Linked DNA regions of Formosa sp. Hel1_33_131. The main gene of each other region encodes a partner of the protein of the gene in region 2 in a complex. Links are inferred from orthologs where the notes say so. Each region holds a gene or a part of one and is shown on either strand. Other genes may lie near its edges. The genes, in order: accD and accC.

Region 1 (3,153 bases), 450 kb from region 2 along the record:
TGGTGTTGTGTTGTTGTCGTTGTGTGGTGTGACCAATGAAAAACTCTAATTAGCTTCTTCTATTATTTATGAACTATAAAAGTGTTAAAACTTAAAAAACCACGCATAAAGCGTGGTTTGTAATCTTATTTTCTTAATCCTAATTCTTTGACGATCGCACGATATCTCAAGATATCTGACTTCATTAAGTAGTCTAATAATGAGCGACGTTTTCCAACTAGTTTAACTAATGAGCGTTCTGTGTTGTAATCTTTACGATTTTGTTTTAAATGCTCAGTTAAGTGATTGATTCTTTCTGTGAATAGTGCAATTTGTCCTTCTGAAGATCCCGTGTCTTTGGCATCTTTTCCGTGTTTTTTAAAGAGTTTCTCTTTAGCTTCTTTCGTTAAATACATTCCAATATTATTTAAATAATTTTTATGCGTTAACTACGTCTATCGTAATTAAGTTGCAAATATAGTGATTTTCGCTTATTTAAGCCTTGTCGTTTTATTTTTTATTTCGGTGCATCAATGGACTTTAGTTAGTGACTTTAATCCAAAAAAAACGAACCCAAAGGCTCGTTTTTTATGCTTGTGATAAAACGTCTAATTACAAGACATCAATAGTGGTCGTCACATCTAGAGATATGAAAACATCAAATTGTACGGGTGTACTTGTCACAGTACCGCTTACCGTTGCTGAAATTTGAGTCGCGTTTTTTAAATCGTTTGCAATTGCATTTAGTTCTGAAGAACTTCCAATAGAGTAAATAGTCGTACTGTCTTCAAGGGTGATGTCAGCAACTGCAATTACAGTATCGCCAAAGCTTATAGAAGCTTCTGTCGCAATCGCACCTTCTACGCCTGTGAAATTAATAACTTTAAACGTTAAAGAGTTAAGCTTAACATCTTGAATCAAATCTAAATTTGATTGAATTTCATCATTTGTTGCTAGGTTGATTGTTGAGGACTGCGACCAAGTTTGAGCAGCTCCAGCGGAATCTTCAACAACATTCACATTAACAGCTGTGGAAAAATCTTGGGTAATATCAAACTCTGTTAATTCATCTAATTTGTTGCAAGAGAAAATTGTAATCATTGCAAGCAGTAACATACTAATTTTTGTAAAAGTTTTCATCGTATTGGTTATTTTGGTTAATAATATTTAAAGTAATGATGCAACAAAGGTATTATAATTATTGCATCTATGATTTTTATACTTTGTTTACTTAAGCTCTAAGGGGTTGATTTGAAATTAAATCAATGTACTGGTTCACTTTATTTTTTAGTTCACTACGCGGAGTGATGAAATCTAAAAATCCATGTTCCTTTACAAATTCGGCCGTTTGAAATCCATCTGGCAATTCTTTACCAGTAGTGTCTCTAACCACACGAGGGCCTGCAAAACCAATGAGCGCTCCAGGTTCGCTAATATTAATATCGCCTAACATTGCAAATGAAGCCGTCGTTCCACCAGTAGTGGGGTCGGTACATAGAGAAATATAAGGAATATTCGCATCGGCGAGTTGTGCGAGTTTCGCAGAAGTTTTAGCCAGTTGCATTAACGATAAAGCAGCTTCCATCATTCGAGCACCTCCAGATTTAGAAATAATCATGAAAGGTAAATTGTTGTGAAGCGCATGATCCGCAGCACGAGCAATTTTTTCTCCAACAACAGATCCCATTGAGCCTCCAATAAAACTAAAGTCCATACAAGCGATGACCAGCTCTTTCCCTTTGGATTTTCCAACAGCCGTTCGTACAGCATCTTTAAGGTTTGTTTTTGCTTGCGCAGCCTTCAGGCGATCTGTATAAGCCTTGTTATCTACAAACTTTAAAGGGTCTTTGGAAGTAATATTCGGATCCAACTCTTTGAATGTATTATCATCAAAAAGCATCTCAAAGTATTCATTACTTCCTATGCGTACGTGGTAACCATCTTCTGGACTGATGTAGAAATTTCTTTCTAATTCGTCCGTCTCAATGACTTTACCAGTAGGGGATTTGTACCAAAGCCCTTTGGGTGTGTCACGTTTTGCCTCTGTAGGTGTTTGAATTCCTTTGTCTTTTCTTTTGAACCAAGCCATATATTAGTGTCTAAACGGTAAAATTAAAGTACAAAACTACACAAATTTTATAATGTATCGACATTATTTAAATCCTCAAATGCTTTTTTAAGTCTAGCGATGAATGCTTTTTCACCTTCACGTAACCAACGTCTCGGGTCATAATATTTTTTATTTGGAACATCACTACCGTCAGGATTTCCGATTTGTGCTGCTAAATAAGCTTCGTTTGCTTTGAAATCGTCACGAATTCCAGTCATAAATGCGTATTGCATATCTGTATCGATATTCATTTTGATCACACCATACGAAATTCCTTCTCTGATTTCTTCGACAGTTGATCCAGATCCACCATGAAATACGAAGTCAATATGGTTTTCTGAAACACCATACTTTTCAGTAATGTGCTCTTGAGAATTCTTAAGAATTTTCGGAGTTAATTTTACATTACCGGGCTTGTACACACCGTGCACATTTCCAAAAGCAGCCGCAATCGTAAACTGATCACTCACTTTACTAAGCTCTTCATAAGCATAAGCAACTTCTTCGGGTTGAGTATATAATTTTGAAACATCAACATCACTGTTGTCAACTCCATCCTCTTCACCACCTGTAATTCCTAATTCAATTTCAAGTGTCATCCCCATTTTGGACATGCGCTCTAAATAAGTTTTACAGATTTCGATATTTTCTTCAATCGGCTCTTCAGATAAATCAATCATGTGAGAGCTGTATAATGATTTGCCAGTTTGTGCAAAATGAACTTCACTCGCATCTAATAAACCATCAATCCAAGGTAATAATTTTTTCGAACAGTGATCCGTGTGTAAAATGACAGGAACGCCATAAGCTAACGCCATTTCATGGATGTGTTTAGCACCTGCAATGGATCCTGCAATTGCTGCTTTTTGACCTTCGTTAGAAAGACCTTTTCCGGCATTAAATTGTCCACCGCCATTAGAAAACTGAATAATTACGGGAGCATTTAATTCTTTTGCAGTTTCAAGAACACCGTTAATTGTGTTTGAGCCAATAACATTCACCGCTGGAAGGGCGAATCCTTTTTCTTTAGCAAGTTTAAAAATCTCTTGAACTTCGCGTCCTGT
Region 2 (3,328 bases):
GATTGTCTATATTTCTGAAATAATAATACCCACAATCTAAATGAAACGTCCCTTTAATATGTAAGTTTTTTAACGGCTTGGTAATTAGAACTTGAGCACGCGCTGGCTGCACATCTTCATTGATTAGTTGTTTTGCAAACCCGTTCGTTGTTAAAATCAATTTTGAAGAAGAAAACTCAAAATGATTTGTTTTGATATCGACTCTATTAGACTGTTCACTATAGGTTTCCACAGTGCTATTGTTTAAAATAATGACACCTTGCTCTTGAACTTTTTTAATTAACGCCTGCATCATTTTTCCGGTATCTATTTGACCTTCAAACTGATTTCGTATGTAGTTGTTTTGAATGCCTGCAAAATCAAAACTGTTAGACACATTTGAAAATACATCAGCTTTAAAAATTGGTTTTAGAAGACTATTGACTTCCTGCATGTTTTTTAAACAGCGATCATAAAGACTGCGGTCTTTTTCTAAAAACAATTCATACCCTCCCAACTGCTGATACGATAGTGCGTCATCTCCAAGAGTATGCCTCAAAAGCTGAAGTCCCCTATGACGTTGGTTGAGAAGTTCTACAACTTCTTCTGTGGTATGTGATTCTAAATCCTGTAAAATTTCACTTAAACTCCCAAAACAGGCAAATCCAGCATTTTTAGTACTTGCCCCTTGAGGAAACAGTCCTTTTTCAAGAATGACTATTTTGGCATTAGAGGCCTTTTTTTTAAGATGGAGTGCCGTACTTAAGCCCACAATTCCGCTTCCAACAATTGTGTAGTCGACATTGTTTAGCCACGTTTTTAGTTCCCAATAGGATAAATTCATGAGCTAAAATTACAATTTTTAATTGGAGTATTTTACACTGGGTTTAGAATAAAAAAAAACTCCGAATCAGATTCGGAGTTTATAATTTAAGCGTCTTCAACAACTTTCATTGTGAAGTCTTCCATGAATTTAGTGGTATAATTACCTGATATATAATCAGGATGGTCCATCAACTGACGGTGAAATGGAATGGTTGTTTTGATGCCTTCAATTACAAATTCATCCAACGCACGTTTCATTTTACTAATCGCTTCTTCTCGTGTTTGAGCGGTCGTGATAAGTTTCGCTATCATAGAATCATAATTCGGCGGAATACTATAGCCTGCATATACATGAGTATCTAAACGAACCCCATGCCCACCAGGAGAATGTAAGGTTGTTATTTTACCCGGAGACGGTCTAAAATCATTAAACGGATCTTCTGCGTTAATTCTACATTCAATGGAATGTAAGTTTGGTGTGTAGTTTTTTCCAGAGATCAACACTCCTGCTGCTACGGATATTTGCTCCCGTATCAAATCAAAATCAATCACTTGTTCTGTAATTGGGTGTTCTACTTGGATACGCGTATTCATTTCCATAAAAAAGAAATTACGATGTTTATCCACTAAAAACTCAACTGTTCCAGCACCTTCATACTTGATATATTCAGAAGCCAACACAGCGGCATCACCCATCTTTTTCCTTAGAGCAGTCGTCATAAAAGGCGACGGCACTTCTTCTGTTAATTTTTGATGACGGCGTTGAATCGAGCAATCTCGCTCAGACAAATGACAGGCTTTTCCATTAGAATCCCCTACAATCTGAATTTCGATATGTCTTGGCTCTTCAATGAGTTTTTCCATGTACATATCGTCGTTTCCAAACGCTGCTTTCGATTCTTGTCTGGCAGCATCCCAAGCCTCTTTAAGGTTTTCTTTTTTCCAAACGGCGCGCATTCCTTTTCCACCACCTCCAGCAGAAGCTTTTAGCATGACAGGATACCCCGTTTCTTTAGCTACTTTGATACAGTCTTCAAAAGTTTCAATCACTCCTTCACTTCCAGGAACGCAAGGAACACCGGCAGCTTTCATGGTTGCTTTGGCATTGGCTTTATCACCCATGCGGTCAATCATATCTGGAGAAGCACCAATAAATTTGATACCGTGTTCTTCACAGATTTTAGAAAACCGAGCGTTTTCAGATAGAAATCCATAACCAGGATGAATAGCATCGGCATTGGTAATTTCTGCAGCGGCAATGATATTAGAAATTTTTAAATAGGATTCGCTACTGGCTGCAGGTCCGATACAAACCGCTTCATCTGCAAATTTTACATGCAGACTTTCAGAATCTGCAGTCGAATATACAGCAACGGTTTGGATGCCCATTTCTTTACACGTTCTTATAACTCTAAGAGCTATTTCGCCACGATTGGCTACTAGTATTTTTTTAAACATACCTTTTTACGCTTTAAAAATGTAAACTTATTATTATGATGGGTCAACTAAAAATAACGGCTGGTCAAATTCAACTGGAGTTGCGTCATCCACAAGGATTTTTACAATCTTACCAGAAATTTCTGACTCTATTTCGTTAAATAGTTTCATGGCTTCAATGACACAAAGCACATCGCCTTCTGAAATTGTTTGACCAACTTCTGCAAATAATGGTTTATCTGGAGAAGGTCTTCGGTAGAAAGTTCCAATAATTGGAGATTTTACCGTAATGTATTTTGAATCTTCCGATACGACGGGTGCTGCTATTTGAACCTGAACAGGGGCTGCCTCATGTGGTGCTGGTGCTGCTTGCTGCATTGGAACCGCAGTTTGTTGAACAACAGTAGTCATTGAGTCCCCAGAACCCGTTTTGATGGTGATTTTGAAATCATCCGTTTCTAATTTCACTTCGCTTGTACCTGATTTAGCTACAAATTTGATTAAATTTTGAATTTCTTTTAAATCCATAATTACAGTTTTATTGTTTGGTTAGTTAGTTTATACATTTAGGAATTATACGCCCATTTAAGGTATATAGACCCCCAATTAAATCCGCCACCAAATGCAGCGAATATTAGATTATCTCCTTTTTTTAATTTTGATTCGTAATCACTTAATAACAATGGAAGGGTCCCAGAAGTTGTGTTGCCATATTTTTCAATATTCATCATCACTTTTTGGGGGTTCAAATTGATTCTGTTTGCGGTAGCATCTATAATTCGTTTGTTCGCTTGATGCGCTACCAACCAGTCAATCTTATCATTGTCTAAATTATTGCGTTCTAATATTTTTTCGGTGGCATCTGCCATGTTAAATACCGCGTTTTTAAAGACTGTTTTTCCATCCTGAAACACATACTGTGAGTGGTCTTTCAGAGATTCTTCTGTGATGGCATTGGCTGATCCGCCATGCGTGGCACGTAAAAATTCACGTCCAGATCCGTCACTTCTAAGGTATTCATCTTGAACTCCAAATCCTTCTTCGTTAGGCTCAAAAAGAACGGCTCCTGCCCCATCTCCAAAAATGA

Evidence for each region.
Region 1: the proteins of accC (region 2) and accD are in contact, whole or in part, in a solved structure (PDB 8UXZ), measured with the Escherichia coli proteins. The link is inferred for Formosa sp. Hel1_33_131 from one-to-one orthologs.

Annotation. Positions count from the first base shown.
Region 1 is NZ_CP017260.1:695,848-699,000, reverse strand. Bases 140-2,953 are described here. They hold accD (acetyl-CoA carboxylase, carboxyltransferase subunit beta), read right to left. Parts: upstream 2,069-2,953; coding sequence 1,211-2,068; downstream 140-1,210. Other genes in these bases: fbaA (class II fructose-bisphosphate aldolase), read right to left, coding at 2,116-2,953; FORMB_RS03085 (hypothetical protein), read right to left, coding at 592-1,119; rpsO (30S ribosomal protein S15), read right to left, coding at 140-395. Also shown: more of rpsO, read right to left, coding at 126-139; more of fbaA, read right to left, coding at 2,954-3,153.
Region 2 is NZ_CP017260.1:1,145,732-1,149,059, forward strand. The notes cover bases 87-3,075. They hold accC (acetyl-CoA carboxylase biotin carboxylase subunit), read right to left. Parts: upstream 2,263-3,075; coding sequence 910-2,262; downstream 87-909. Other genes in these bases: FORMB_RS05075 (NAD(P)/FAD-dependent oxidoreductase), read right to left, coding at 87-823; accB (acetyl-CoA carboxylase biotin carboxyl carrier protein), read right to left, coding at 2,296-2,769; FORMB_RS05090 (beta-ketoacyl-ACP synthase III), read right to left, coding at 2,808-3,075. In the rest of the region: more of FORMB_RS05075, read right to left, coding at 1-86; more of FORMB_RS05090, read right to left, coding at 3,076-3,328. UniProt on the Escherichia coli protein: This protein is a component of the acetyl coenzyme A carboxylase complex; first, biotin carboxylase catalyzes the carboxylation of the carrier protein and then the transcarboxylase transfers the carboxyl group to form malonyl-CoA.